Regions from separate parts of the Shewanella sp. GD03713 genome, predicted to be linked through region 1. Evidence: predicted binding sites of a transcription regulator. Region 1 holds the regulator's gene; the other holds the start of a gene.
The links. Region 1 encodes LexA, which represses DNA repair genes until DNA is damaged. Its sites were predicted from a motif close to TACTGTATNNNNATACAGTA; they were not measured.

Region 1 (7,918 bases):
CCAGATTGAACAGCGAGAAATGACCATTAGGAATCGCCATTTCCACCGCATTCCAGCCAAATAGTGCATGGTAAAACGTCTGTGCGCCCTGCCAGTCATGGCTCGCCAGTTCGACCCAACAGGCCTGTCCCTGTGCATACTGAGTAATCCTCATTGCAGACTCCAATCAAACAGATAATGTGTTCGAGTTAAGCTGGAGTTTGAGCAACTGTCCAGTTTTGGCGATAAAAAGATGAATATAAAGAAAAAGCCCTCAATTTGAGGGCTTGATTCGTAGGCAAAATACTTAGGAGAACTGCGGCAATAAATTCGCCATCGCGAGTAGATGACAAGCCCCTGTCACCACGCCATATAACACCACAAGGATAATTAAGGGCGTGCCACCAAAGACTCTAAAACCTTGATGGTTAGGGAACTGCTGTCTCGATTTATAGGCCATCAGTGCTGGCACTATCACGGCCCAAACGGTTGCCGCTAAGGCTGCGAAACCAATGGCAACCAAAAAGCCATCGGGGAACAGCAAACCTAATATGGTCGGCGGCACAAAGGTGACGATTGCCGTTTTCATCCGCCCCGAGCGCGTATCGTCAAACCCGAATAAATCGGCCAAATAATCGAATAAGCCTAAGGTCACGCCAAGGAAAGAAGACGCCACAGCCAAGTTAGCAAACAGAGTTAACATGCTGTTTAACCAGCTACTTTCCATCACTTTCGACAAGGCGCCGACTAACACCCCCATATTGCCACCCTGGGCAATAATCTCACTAAATTGGCTGCGGGGAATGTTGCCCATAGTGGCGACTAACCAGCAGACATAAATGATCAGTGCGATGAAAGTGCCGACGAAAATCGCTTTGATGATGGTCGATGAATCTTTGCCATAGTACTTCACCAGACTCGGCACGTTGCCATGGTAGCCAAAACTTGCCAAGCCAAAGGGCAAAGCAGCCCACAGATAAGGCATAAAGCTTTGATTGCCATCCGGTTCAAGCAACTTAGTCACATCGATCTCGATCAGTAAATTACCAATCGCGAGGAAGAAAGTGATGATCATCCCGCCGAGCATTATGGTCGTAATACGATCCACCGCCTTGGTGCTGATCAACACGATACAGGCGAGCACAACCGCAAACACTAACCCGGCGACACTCTGGGGTAACTCAATCCCCATGCCCTGTAGGCTATGGTTAACAATCGAGCCGCCGCCACTGATGTAGGCGTAGGTTAAGATGTAGAGCACGAAGGCAATCGATACCCCATTCACGATCCGCCAAAACTGGCCTAGGGTCTCCTTGGTCAAGGTATCGAAACTCGCCCCCGGCTCGAAATGCAGGTTGGTTTCGAGCAGTAACAGCCCCGACATCAACATGCAGAACCAAATACCGAGTAACATCAGTACCGAGTAGCCAAACCACATGCCAGCGCCCACAACGGGCAAAGAAAACATCCCCGCCCCGACTGTGGTGCCAGCAATAATCATGGCACCACCAAGCAAAGACTTGCCCACCGGCTTATTCTTCGCCGCATTCATATGGTTAGCCATTAAACGATATGCTCCGCGGTCACGCTCGCTACTATGGTTTGTCTCACTGAGGCTCGAAGTAAGCTATTGGCTTGATCGCGAATGCGCTCGACGTCGGATTTATCTTCCTTCTCGGAAAAATAACCTAACTCTTTAAGCTTAACACTCAAAGTGTTATAGAGTTTCTTGTCGTAAAATTCTGGTGCAGTAATTCCATGCAGCGCCCCTAAACGTTGGGCCAGCAGATGGCTTTCAGACTCCAGCTCCGAACGCTCCATCTTAGGTCTGTGGGCCAGCAGATTGAAGATAATCGCATAGCGTTGCAAGGTTTCGCTAACGCTTCCGGCCAGCAACAACATTTGACTGGTGTGCTCGGTCACCACCGACAGCGTATCGCTTTCCTGCACTAGACCCTGCTCAATAAACAGATCCAGCACTTGATTCACATAACTTGGGAGGTCCTTGATACCCATGAATAACTCCGCCTTCAGTAGCGGATAGAAGTCACTCACAATCCCTAGGATATGGGCTCTTGAAATCTGCTTATTGTTGGTTAAGCAGCTAGCAATCAACGACGGAATAATAAATAAGTGGATGATATTGTTACGATAGTAAGTCATTGAAATCGCTTGATTCGCGTCAATAGATACTATCTCACCCAGAGGATCGGCATTGATGGAGAACTTATTCAGCTCTAAACCTTGCTGCACTAAGTGCTTGCCATCACCTTCGGCCACCGATGTAAACGAAGTGTAAGGCACACGCTTGAGCAGCGTCAGGTACAAATCTAACTGACGCTCGAGCAAGCAACGCTCTAGGGCATTTTGCTCCGACGCCAATAGCACTAAGCTGGTCAAGGTGATTGAACTGGCGGCGGCGGCATCGTTAATGCGGGTCATCACACGATTCGCTAACACGTTCACCGCAGGGGTTAACCAAGTCGGTTTTTGTTCGGGATCGTCGGCCACTTCAGTGCGCCAGTTTGGCGCCGTCTCATTCAAGAAGTTTTGCAGTGTAATCGGCTCACCAAAGTTGACATAACCTTGGCCAAAATTACCTAATTTACGAATAGCACCAAAGACTTGCCATACAGATTCTTTCTGTTTCTTCTTACCACTCAACTCTTTGTGATAAGTCGCCACTTCCATCACGTGATCATAACCTAAATACACAGGCACTAAGGTGACAGGGCGTTCGATGCCACGCAGCACACTGTTGATCGTCATGGCAATCATGCCCGTTTTCGGCGCCAATAGACGACCGGTGCGAGAGCGGCCACCTTCAGAGAAATACTCCACCGAATATCCCTTAGCAAACAACTGATCGAGGTATTCACGGAACACGGCCGTATAGAGTTTATTGCCGTTAAAACTACGGCGAATAAAGAAAGCCCCGCCACGGCGGAACAGCGGACCAGCAGGCCAGAAGTTTAGGTTAATCCCCGCCGCAATATGCGGTGGCACCATGCCTTGGTAATACAAAATGTAGGATAACAGCAGGTAATCCATATGGCTGCGATGGCAAGGTACATACACAATCTCGTGACCATCATGGTGAAGCTGGCGGATTTGCTCGGCACCTTTGATATTGATACCGCTGTAGAGCTTGTTCCATAACCAAGTTAAGAAACGCTCGGCAATACGCACTAGGCTATCGGAATAATTCGCTGCAATTTCATCAAGATATTCAATTGCTGTTTCACGAGCTTGGGTTTCGGAAATCTTCTTACTCGCCGCTTCTTCCTGAATCGCCTTGCGTAAGGATTCGGATTTCAACAGAGAGTGGAACATCGCCTGCCGATTAGGCAACACAGGCCCTGTCATCACCTTGCGTTGACGGCGGAAATGCACTCTCGCCACCCGCGCCAGTTTATGGGCAATCCCCATATCGGTGCCGTGTTCGTCGGCCATATAACGCAGCGATACCGCATTAGAAAACTGAACAAAGTTGTGGCGGCCTAAAAATAGGATCATCAGGCACTTACGTAACCAAGTTGGATTCTCGCGCTCAAGCACAGCCGCCTTCATGGTGTCGTCTTCTTTACCCGGGGTACGGCCCCAATACAGACTCACAGGCACCAGCTGAATATCTAACTCTGGCTTTTCCTTATGGACAGCCAACAAACGCATAAAACATTCGAGGAATGGCTCATTGCTGGCACGTTCGCCAAACAAAGGCTTACGCCCTTCGAGACAAACGACGCGGGGCGCGACAACGCCATTTACCACGAGCGGCTCGTAGGGGCTTGGCAAACCCAGCTTAGTGGTGATCTCGCTTAACGCAGCAATATCACTCAGGGATTCTGTTTTCATTACATAAGCAAGCGGTCTGGAGGCGTCCAGATTCAGATCGGCAAAGGGATCCTGCGGCACAACAATAGTGTGCACTAAGTGTTTTTGGATCCAGCGTAATGATTTCAACCAAAGAGAGTCTTGTTTAGGCATTATTCTTATGCAATGTAAGTACGTTCATTAGCCCCATAGAATACCAGATTCTAGGGAACATTCGCTAATACTCTCCAATCGCGTTAAAAAGTGGTTAATACTTGCACTACGAATAATACTGTATATACTAACAGTAACTGTATAGAAAAACAGGAAAGAACATGAGACCGTTGACGCCACGCCAAGCCGAAATTTTAGAGCTGATTAAACGTAATATTGCCGAGACTGGCATGCCACCCACCCGGGCCGAAATCGCCACCCGTTTGGGTTTTAAAAGTGCAAATGCTGCCGAAGAACACCTTAAGGCATTGGCGAAAAAAGGCTGCATCGAGATCATGCCTGGCACTTCCCGCGGGATCCGTCTCCCCGTTGAGGAAGAAGATAACAGCGAATCAGGCTTACCACTGATTGGCCAAGTGGCTGCGGGCGAACCTATTCTCGCCCAAGAGCATGTCGAACAGTACTACCAAGTCGACCCTAGCATGTTCCACCCTGCCGCCGATTTCTTACTGCGTGTCAGAGGTGACAGTATGAAGAACATCGGTATCCTCGAGGGGGATCTGCTCGCCGTTCATAAAGTACAGCAAGCGCGCAATGGCCAAGTAGTTGTTGCTCGCGTTGACGATGATGTAACAGTTAAACGCTTTGAAAAGAAAGGGAATCTCGTTTATCTACATGCAGAGAATGAAGATTACTCCCCAATTAAAGTCGATTTAAGTTTCCAAAGTCTAACAATAGAAGGGCTCGCCGTAGGGGTGATCCGCAATGGAGATTGGCTATGAACAAACTACTAGGTAATGCCCCGCGTCACCCCGGTTTATGGCTCGATGCGGTACGCGAAACCGATACTGACTGGCAGCATACGCCTATTATCACTATGCCCACCGAGAGCCAAGGGCGCCAAGAGCTGATGCAGCTTAGCAAGCAGTTAGCACAATTGAGCCAACAAGGCCGCTGGGTCGTGCTCATCAACCCTCCGAGTATTGGCTACAAGCAGTTACTGGCCAACGCTGGCGTGCGTATGGACCGAGTTCTCTTAGTCCATGCGAAAGATGAAGTCGAAACCCTGTGGGCCATGGAAAAAGCCTTAACCAGTGGCACTTCAAGCGCAGTAATTACTTGGATCCACTCACTCGATGCCCGCGACAATCGTCGTTTGCAAATTGTGGCCAAGAGCGCTCGCGCCATGGGAATAGTGCTCGAAGGTGTCGTAAATCACTCGACTGCGGACGCGACACTCAAGCAACCCGCTCACTTTGCCCAAGGTAGTTTTTTTAGCTCTGTTCATTAAAATTTTTGCACTGCGTATTTAGCCTTGAAAGCCGCCTCACCTGTGAATGTGGGGCTTTTTTTTGGCAATTTTTCAGACAATTAGAAAAAGAAGTGATCTTGATCAATTTTTAAACAGCAAGTATGTTTGATTCAGACGAGCATAATATATCGCCCGTTTAGGCAAAAAATATCGACGATTTATCGAATATCTCTTGCCCACAAAAATCGAGAATAATGGGTTTATTCAGCAGTATGTGCCAGTGTGGCTAATACCAGCAGTAACAATACTTAATCAAAAGTAAGCCGCCAACGCACGTTGAAGTCAGAGAAGCTTTTTTGGGAACTGAAGAGTTTGCATAGAGTTGAGACTTACTGTGTTGCTCTTCTTTGTAGTTGCTATTCGCAATTGGCAGAGGAGAAGTCTTGTGAAGCAATGGTTGTATTGTTTACTCGTGGTGCTATTCGCCCCACAGTTGGCCGCAGCGGACATGCGGTTCAACATGACCCCCGGCGTAACAGAAATCAGTGACAAGGTTTATCACCTGCACATGACGATTCTGTATATCTGCTGCGCCATAGGCCTAGTGGTTTTTGGCGTGATGATTTATGCCATGATCAACCACAGGAAATCAAAGGGCGCGGTCGCGTCTCACTTCCATGAGAGTACAAAAGTCGAAATCGCGTGGACGATTATTCCTTTTGTCATTCTGATCTTAATGGCGATTCCTGCCACGAAAACTCTGATTGCCATGGAAGATCCCAGCAATGCCGATCTCACAGTAAAAGTCACTGGCTCTCAATGGAAATGGCATTATAGCTACTTCGATCAAGATATTGATTTTTACAGCATTCTCGCAACCCCAAGACCTCAAATCGAAGGTAGTGAAGCTAAGGGTGAGCACTACTTACTCGAGGTCGACAAACCCCTAGTATTACCGGTCAATCGTAAAATCCGTTTCTTGATGACCTCAGAGGATGTTATCCACTCATGGTGGATGCCCGCCTTTGCCGTTAAAAAAGACGCTAACCCAGGTTTTATCAATGAGGCGTGGACCCGTATCGACAAACCCGGTATTTACCGTGGCCAATGTGCCGAGCTTTGCGGTAAAGACCATGGTTTTATGCCGATAGTGGTGCAGGCATTACCCGAAGCCGAGTTCGATGCTTGGGTTGAAGAACAAAAACAAGCCGCCAATGCCGCAGCGCAAGCCGCACAAGCCGCGTTATCGCAAACACTGACTAAAGAAGAGCTGATGGCTCAGGGTGAGCAAGTTTACCTCGGTCACTGCGCAGCCTGTCACCAACCTAACGGTGAAGGTTTACAGGGGGTATTCCCACACCTCAAAGGCAGCCCCATTGCAACCGGGCCACTGAGCGGCCATCTTGAAATCGTGCTCAATGGTAAAGCAGGTACGGCTATGCAAGCCTTTGGCAAACAATTAACGGCCCAAGAAATTGCCGCCGTGATTACCTATGAGCGTAATGCGTGGGGCAATGACACGGGTGATGCGGTGCAAGCCAAAGACGTTGATGCCCATAAATCCGGTGGCACCAATAGCGAACCAGTAGCAACGACTCCGCCCCCCGCAACCACCGATGCGCCTAAGCCAGCGACAGAACCTACCGCCAGTGTCGACCCCGCGAGTCTCCCCACGCTTAGCCATGATGAACTAATGGCCGAAGGGGAAAAAACCTATGCCACGATTTGCGCCGCCTGCCACCAGCTAACGGGTGCAGGTATGCCTCCCGCCTTCCCCGCCCTTGCTGGTAGCGCTATCGCAACGGGTCCGATCGCCAATCACATCGACATAGTGATGCACGGTAAACCGGGCACGGCGATGCAGGCATTTGGCACACAACTCACGCCACAACAGCTTGCCGCCATCATTACCTATGAGCGCAATGCGTGGGGCAATAATACCGGCGATACAGTGCAACCCGCTGATATTGCTCGCCATGGACAGTAGGGGATTAAGATGAGCACACTGACTCAAGATCAAATTGCCGCCCATGATGAACACCATCACGGTGCACCTAAAGGCATCATGCGCTGGTTACTCACCACCAACCACAAGGACATTGGCACCCTGTACCTGTGGTTTAGTTTCATAATGTTTTTAACTGGTGGTGCTATGGCCATGGTGATCCGCGCCGAACTCTTTCAGCCCGGATTACAACTCGTTGAACCTAACTTCTTCAACCAGATGACCACAGTACATGGGCTAATCATGGTATTCGGCGCCGTGATGCCAGCCTTTACAGGGCTGGCTAACTGGTTGATCCCCATGATGATTGGCGCGCCCGATATGGCGCTTCCACGGATGAACAACTGGAGTTTTTGGATCCTTCCCTTCGCCTTTACCATATTGTTGAGCTCATTGTTTATGGAAGGTGGCGGCCCTAACTTCGGTTGGACCTTCTACGCACCACTCTCGACCACTTACAGCCCTGACAGCACAGCATTATTTGTCTTCTCGATTCATATCATGGGGATAAGTTCGATCATGGGCGCCATCAACGTGATCGTAACCATAGTCAACCTACGCGCTCCCGGCATGACGTGGATGAAGTTACCGCTGTTTGTCTGGACCTGGCTGATTACCGCCTTCTTGCTGATCGCCGTCATGCCAGTGCTCGCAGGCGCCGTCACTATGGTGTTAACCGATAAGTTTTTCGGTAC
Region 2 (7,918 bases), 2.4 Mb from region 1:
TAACGAGGTTTAGGGATGATGCGAATAAGTCCCTGATATGAGATCATGTACTCATCCAGTTTGCCAAGGAACAGGTCAGCTCATGGAACATCAACTCACATTTGCCGATAGCGAATTCTCCAGTAAACGCCGTCAGACCCGTAAGGAAATCTTCCTGTCTCGGATGGATGCGATTCTTCCTTGGGCAAAACTCCTTGCTGTTATCGAACCTGTTTACCCTAAAGCTGGCAATGGCCGCCGTCCTTATCCATTGGAAACCATGGTGCGTATCCACTGCATGCAGCACTGGTACAACCTAAGTGATGGTGCCATGGAAGATGCGCTCTATGAAATTGCATCAATGCGCTTGTTTGCACATCTATCCTTAGATAGCGCCATGCCTGACCGCACGACCATCATGAATTTTCGCCATCTGTTGGAGCAGCATAAGCTGGCCCGTAAGATACTCAGCACCATAAACCAATGGCTCAGTGAATGCGGTGTCATGATGACGCAAGGCACGTTAGTTGATGCAACGATTATCGAAGCGCCGAGCTCAACTAAAAATAAGCAAAACCAACGTGACGGCGATATGCACCAAACCAAGAAAGGCAACCAATGGCACTTTGGGATGAAGGCACATATCGGCGTCGACGCCAAAAGTGGCTTAACCCACAGCTTGGTGACCACGTCAGCGAACGAGCACGATTTAAATCAGCTGGAAAACTTGCTACACGGTGAAGAACAATTTGTGTCAGCCGATGCCGGTTATCAAGGCGCAGAAAAGCGCAAGGTACTTGCAGATAAGAAGGTCGATTGGCTGATAGCAGAACGTCCGGGCAAAGTCAGAACCCTCAAGCAACATCCACGTCTCAATAAAGTGCTCATCAGAACTGAGTAGTTGAAGGCTAGCATTAGAGCTAAGGTAGAACATCCATTCCGCATCATTAAGTGCCAATTTGGCTTTGTGAAAGCTCGCTATAAAGGCTTGGTGAAAAACGATAATCATCTGGCGATGTTATTTGCGTTGGCCAACATCGTCAGAGTGGACCAGATGTTACGCTATGAGCCGAAGACTACCTAAAATCGGGTAGAAGCCAGAAAACTGGCTAAAAGTGGGATAAAACTGCTGTTTTTTTGCCCAAGACGGGAAAATCGGTGCGGAAAAAGTAGAGGAAGAAACTTCGGTGAATTTAAACCGCAGCGTACTGACTTAATCGCAGGTTCCTTAGGCATGAGGCTACGACGATTAATGGGTGTAGCCGATCAGATCGTAGCTTATTGATTTAGTTTCATCGATTTAAGCAACAAAGCCAATCCAACCGACATTAGGAGGTTAACTCTTTAAGCGTTTGATATAATTCCAGCGGCTTATTAGTTCCAACTACGATTGAAACACCTGAGCGAAAGTCAATTTTAACTCCTTGGAAGCCTGATATATTGTATATAGTTCCTTCAGATGAAATTCGTACTCCCCAACCACAGTACCACTTATTTTTTACCATAGTCACTTTGTTAACATTTGAAAGATCAAACCTCTTTTTAAATAGACCAACTCCGTAACTTAAAGTTAGTTGTTTATCTTCAACACTCACTCTTAACTTGAAGGTCATTAAAAGAACAATACTTAATATAACTATTAAAATTATAAAGTCGTTTTCGCCTTTAAATTCTTGCATACCGAACTTGTTAATCGCAAAAACTGATGCCAAAGTAACGAAATAAATTATAAAAAAAGGATACCCTATTTGATTATTTAAGTAACGCATGAACAACTCTCCTTTATAACAAGTTTTTCTAGGATATACGTTTAGACATGAACTCATTAGCATGGTATTTCATAAGCACGTTTGGCATATACTTCTCATAGTTTTCCTTTAGTGCCGACACAATTTTAGGATCTTTGTGTAAATAAACACAAGATTGACAGTTGTGAGAAACTGTACCAATGGAGTTTCCTATATTATAAATGTAATCTTGAGCATATTCTGGATCTGAATACATACGCTGAATATGATTACTAATTGCTAAGTTTTGCTCTGTATTTATAGGTAGCCTTATAAGGCTGCTTTCTTCAATTTTTGGAGGCTGTTCAGACAAGCTATCTGGTGTGCCATATAAGCCATCTGAATCATGTGCAATGGCTTTTACTGGAATAGATAAGGCTGCAGTGCCTAATATAGCAAGAGGTAGTTTTTTCATTTTAAAATCCATTTATTAATAATATCCATCGATAAGAAATTAAGAGATGAAATTAAAATTGTCAACATCTTTTTTTCTGAATTCGGGAACTAAATCTGTAGCTAGTGATCAGATCGAAATCACTCACAATCTAATTAGTCAACTACTATGCCAAAACTGAATCGCCACTGATATCGTAGACACTTTTTGCATTACTAAAATTTAGCCAACAGGCCAGTACTAAGCAGAGCTAGTTAAGTCATACGAATTAAGGAATGGGGCAGTTTGATGCTGAAAGACATCTGCACTCCTTCCATTGAAAGCACGCCTTAAAGAAGTGACTAATTTTCTGGAAACTGATAACATCAAAACTCAAGTTTTAGGAAAAATAGCTAAAAATTACTATTTTTCTGGAAAAGGCTAGTAAGCCTTATCACACAAACCTTTCCAGATTTATTGCTGATACCACCTGTGTAGGTAATTTATTGCAATCGACGAGGGCAAATAGCGTAGTAGTCATTTGAATTTCTTCACCACACAGGTGACAACACCAAATAGGTTTAGCTCGGAATCATGGTGGATGTTAATGGCTTTAAATGCCGGATTACGGGGTATTAATTGCACTATTGGACGTAACTGCAATTGTTTAACGGTAAACTCACCATCGACGGATGCGACCACAATATCGCCGTGCGTAGCCTGTAATGCTCTGTCCACCACTAATATGTCGCCACTCGAAATGCCCGCATCGACCATTGAGTCTCCCTGTACCTTCACAAAAAATGTTGCTGTGGGGTGTTTAATACAAAGTTCATTGAGATCGAGTGAATGCTCAATGTAATCATGGGCAGGAGAAGGAAATCCAGCCGCAACGGAGGAGCTAAAAAGTGGATACTGTGTTTGTGTGAGCATATGAATAATGAAAATCAAAATACTGTATATAAAAACAGTATAGCGTATTTTGATGACTTGTCGAAAGTGTGTTGAGTAAGACGACAGGCAAACGTTGACGTCGCACAATCAGATGCAAAGGAATAGTAAGCACGACGTGGGGGATGACTTTAGGTCACAACCTTCTAATTCACTGACGTTAACGCATGGGGTTGTTCGCTAAGTTGGTTGCGGCACTCCTTTGCCGCAATTTAGAGTCTCGTTTGGCTCATAAAACTAGGGTTATTTTTATATACCTCAAAGGCTTAGCTTATCCAGTCCAATAACTGCCACCAGAGGTAGTCCAGCGGCATCAGCACTAGTAAGGTGATCAGCGCTAAGGGTAAGGTGACTTTCAGCAGATGGGCGAGGGACTCCTGAGACAATTGCATCGCCAAAATCAGCGGCGGCGCTTGATAGGGGAAAATCACCGTCGAAAAGCCGATCACTTGGGTCATCAATACCGCAGGGAGAGAAAACCCTGTCGCATTCGCTAAGTCGGCAGCCATTGGGGTTAATACCGTGGGTACGCCAGGCACGGTTGCCACTAATCCGGTTAAAGTCGATATCAGTGATAAGGACATAAAGTTGAGGAAGGAGGCGCCTTGTGACAAGGGAAGGTATTGACTGAATACTTGGCCGAGTTCGCTGCCAAGCCCCGATTGATTGACTAAGACGCCTAGTCCGAGTGCGGCGGCAACAAAGATAACCGTTGAAAAATCAACCGATTGATTAAAACGCTTTGGTTCAATAATGCCCCATTTCGGTAGCAAAAGGATGATGGCGGTCGTTAGCCCCACCCATGCTGGATTTATCCCATGCCATGAGTCAGTTATCCAAAATAACAGGGTGATGATGAGTAGCATACCGAGCTTAACTTGCTTGACCACATCATACGCTTCGATATCCGTCGCTGCCGCCATCTGGGTTTTATCTATCTTGGCCGGAAACAAATACACCACGAGTGCTACTATGATGGCCGATTTGAGCAGACCCAAAATCGGAAAATGCAGAAACAGATATTCAGCATAGCCAAAATGCACGTTAAACAGATTTTCGCTCGTACCGGCCAAAATCATATTGGGAATATTGGCGGGCAGCACCGCAAGGCTTGGCATATTACAGGCGAGAGCTAGGGCGGTGGCTATGCCTATTCTACCATTGCTGCCACGGCTAAACCCGAGTTGCTCGGCCAAGGCCATGCCGATGGGCAGCATCACAACCGCGCGCCCAACGGAGGATGGCATCACAAATCCCAGTAACATCGCGCTGATGACCAGTCCTGCGATCATGCGAGGATAACTCATGGTTAACGCGGGGGCGATAAGGGCGGCGAGGCGGCGACTTAATCCCGATTCTGAAATGGCGCTGCCAATCACAAAGCCGGAGATAATTAACCACACCGCCGCCGAACCGAATCCCGAGAACAGCGCACTGGGATCGATCAGTTTAAAAATGGTGGCCAAGGCAAAAAAGATCAGTCCCGCCATAAAGGGCGGAATAAAACCCGTGCTCCAAAACAGCAGGGTGATGAGTACGACCGATGCGCTGTAGGAAAAAAGTGCCGGGTGCTGCTTGAGTGGAAACATAGCCAACAAAATGGCGACGAGCATGGCGCTAAAGATCAACCATTTTTTAATACTTAACTTACCCATAGGGGATCACCTTAATATTGCGGGCATTGATATTGCGGCCTAAGATAGCCCAGTTGATATGGCGTTTTAAGGTGGTAATGTGTCAGATGTTATTTCCAAAGCGACAATGTTGGCGCCCAGCCAATTTGCGTTCACGTTAGACGCAAATCGTCCCGTATTGAGTCATGCGCGCAATCTCGAGGCCGAAATGGGCGTTGAACCCCATTCTCACCCTCGTGGGCAGTTACTTTGGGCGGCAAAAGGGATTTTACGGGTACAGAGCGACAATGCGGTTTGGGTGGTGCCATCGACCCATGCCGTGTGGCTCCCCAGTGGTTGCCGACATCAAATTAACTGCGAAACCCATGCTCATCTTCGCAACTTGTATATCGATCCCAGTTATCGCGTTAGAGTGCAGGACACGCAGGTGGTGATGGTTACCATGACGCCGCTAATGCGCGAAATGGTGCTGAAGCTATGTCAAAACACCTCGATGGAGCCCGCAAAGTATTTCCGCTTGGGTTTAAGTGCCATTGACGAGCTAGATGCACTCGACAGTGTGAATACCTATTTGAATGCGGGCTCGGATCCGCGTCTTGGCCGAGTGATCCAACTGTTGATCAAAAAAACGCAGGCGGAATATACCTTGGCCGAATTAGCCCAAGGTGCGGGGGCGAGTATCAGAACCATTGAACGACTCTTTAAAGCCGAAACCGGGCAGACCTATAGACAATGGCGCCAAAGGTATCGATTACTTAACTCCCTTGAGCGGTTAACCCAAGGGGAGAGCACGACAGGTGTGGCCCATAGTCTGGGGTATTTGAGTGTCAGTAGCTTTAGCGCTGCATTTAAAGCCCTATTTGGTTGTACGCCTCAGGAATACGCCCAAAAAAGCGTGCAAGCCACGCGGTAGCATTACCAATCTTAAATCAAATAGCGACAAAGAGAGCTGCTTTGGATAGCGGCAAAGCTAGCTCTTAGAAATTGTTCTTAGAAATAGCCCTTAGAGATAACCCTTAGAGATAACCCCTTAAGAGCATTCCCAAACAGAGTCCCTTAGTGCTAATTAGCGGCTAAGGGACACTTGCGTAGGATCTATTTCAACGCTTCTGGGACGATAGGGTAGTTATCCCAGACTCGACCATCGCTCATTGAACGCACCAGCTTGATATATTCAGCGTGGGTCCAGGCGAGCGGGGTGGCGGAGTTAGTGCCTTGGCCGAGTTGATATTGGTAACGTGTGGCGTTACCCACACCGTCCCATGCTTGCTCGGGGAGCATTAGCCCCGCGTTGGCAAAGGTTTCCATCCCTTGCACATAGGTATTGATAAGCTGCTGTTTGGTTTGCTGCGCGTGAGCACCGTTTAGCTCTCCCTTAGCGCTGGCGAGGGCCAATTCAAAATGGCCACGCTCACCGGTGAAGAAGGGCCAGACGCGGCCGCGTTGGTTGTCGCTATTACTGCCTGATTCGGCGTAGTTTGCGCCAGTGAGGGTATCTTCACCGTAGCCATCGTTACCGTAACGCCTAAACCCAGGAACACTGCTGCCATCTTTTGCAGTAAAGTTGTATTTGAGGCGTAAATTGTCTTCAAGCTCAGTGTTATCCACCAGCGCTAGGCTTTGATTAATCAGCTTATCGGTGGCGCCACGCACGCCGTAACGCACCAACTCTAAAAAGCCACCATCGAGGATCTGACGTTGATCTAATCCCGCACGACCATTATTAGCGGCGAGTTGCTCGGCGGTGTTTGGTTCGCCATTGGGGCTTAATCGCAAATAATAAGGCGCCTTAATGCCTTGGCTATCTGTAAGCAAACCTTGGGTCGTCACTAAGTGTTTTTCAAGTTGTTGATTAAGCGTTTTGGCGGTTGCGAGATAACGCTGACTGGCATCGCTATCGTTTACTGCTTTAGCAATATCACTCGCGGCCACTAAGCCTGCGATCACTGCGGCCGTGGTGGAGGGCGAATAACCAGCTTGTTCTTCCCAACGTTCTTGCTGGGTTTTCGGTGGCGTAATTTGCGTGTGATTCCAGTCAAGATTGACCTCGCCGCCGCTGACTAAAAAGTCCGCCGCGGCTTTTAGCATCTCTTGATACCAATGGCTCAGCTCAGCTTGACTAAGCTCGCCTGCTTGCCAGAGTTTCCAGCCGAGCATGATCGGCATCGCCGTTTGGTCGAGCTGTACGCCCACCCATTCGATTTGGCCATCCACATGGGTCTTTTGTAAAAACCAACCGGGCGTGCCGCTATAGCCTGGAGTTTTGTCACTCACTTGCACCTTTTTAAGGTACTCAAAGGCGACTTTAGGCGTTTGCGTATCGCCCATGGCGAGAAATGCCATGGCGCATTGGTAAAAGTCTCGGGGCCAAACGGCCTTGTAACCCGTGCTGGGTGTGACAGCAGGGACAGTATCGCCCCAAGGATTAGAAAGCGACGCAATAAGGGCGCCCGCGTAGGTTTTATCTTCCTGCGCCTTGAGTACCATGGCACTGGTATACAGCAGTTTGCCATTATCTGTGGTGCTCTGCGCCATATCTGGCATCGCAGGCAGCGATTGTAAATAACTGTGCCAACCAGCGTTGTATTGGCTCAGCACTGCATCATACCCCGCCGTTAAGCTGGCGTTGGCATTGGCTAAACTGCTGGCTTCATCTTGGCCAAAACCAATCGCCAAATTCACATTAAGAGGTTGATTCGCTTGGAGTGCAGGATAACTGGCGGTAAAGGCAATGTTGCCTTGAGTGGGCTTTTCAGCGTTGCTGGTGGCCTGATACAGCGTATCAAGCTTACCGTTATCGGCTAAATCGGCCAAACCGTCGGATACACCGACAAAGCCCGTAGTCGCCTGCGTAAAATCGATATCCGATTTCACCGTCATTACGCTGCTGTGGGGATCGGCCGTGCGAGCAATAAGGGCTTGATGATCGATTCTGCCAATATCATTCGCGCCCGCATTATCGATATGGGGGTTAACGTATAAATGCGGTGTGATGCCAGCTTCAAAGGCGGTAAACGTCACGCGCATCATCAGCGTATCGCGGTCGGGATCGGTAAAGATATGTTTCTCTATCTGATACTTACCTTCAACATCGCGATTGATAATCTTATAGGCCAAGGATTGCGGGCGGCCATTGGCATCGGTATCTAAGTATTCAATGCTGCTGTTCGTGTTGTCTTTTTCGGTATCGACAA

Region 2: the regulator LexA is predicted to act here: its motif matches at 3,093-3,112, upstream of umuD (translesion error-prone DNA polymerase V autoproteolytic subunit).

What each region holds. Positions count from the first base shown of each region.
Region 1 is NZ_JAOCIW010000001.1:4,640,953-4,648,870, forward strand. Features, by position in the region: gene N5E87_RS20300 (VOC family protein) at 1-154, opposite strand, end outside; gene mtr (tryptophan permease) at 287-1,543, opposite strand; gene plsB (glycerol-3-phosphate 1-O-acyltransferase PlsB) at 1,543-3,966, opposite strand; gene lexA (transcriptional repressor LexA) at 4,128-4,748, shown strand; gene N5E87_RS20320 (SulA-like leucine-rich domain-containing protein) at 4,745-5,257, shown strand; gene coxB (cytochrome c oxidase subunit II) at 5,664-7,205, shown strand; gene ctaD (cytochrome c oxidase subunit I) at 7,215-7,918, shown strand, end outside.
Region 2 is NZ_JAOCIW010000001.1:2,236,374-2,244,291, forward strand. Features, by position in the region: partial or broken gene N5E87_RS09925 (IS5/IS1182 family transposase) at 1-17, opposite strand, end outside; partial or broken gene N5E87_RS09930 (IS5 family transposase) at 83-1,063, shown strand; gene N5E87_RS09935 (hypothetical protein) at 1,308-1,748, opposite strand; gene N5E87_RS09940 (hypothetical protein) at 1,777-2,181, opposite strand; gene umuD (translesion error-prone DNA polymerase V autoproteolytic subunit) at 2,677-3,072, opposite strand; gene N5E87_RS09950 (SLC13 family permease) at 3,357-4,745, opposite strand; gene N5E87_RS09955 (helix-turn-helix transcriptional regulator) at 4,825-5,637, shown strand; gene N5E87_RS09960 (glucan 1,4-alpha-glucosidase) at 5,820-7,918, opposite strand, start outside.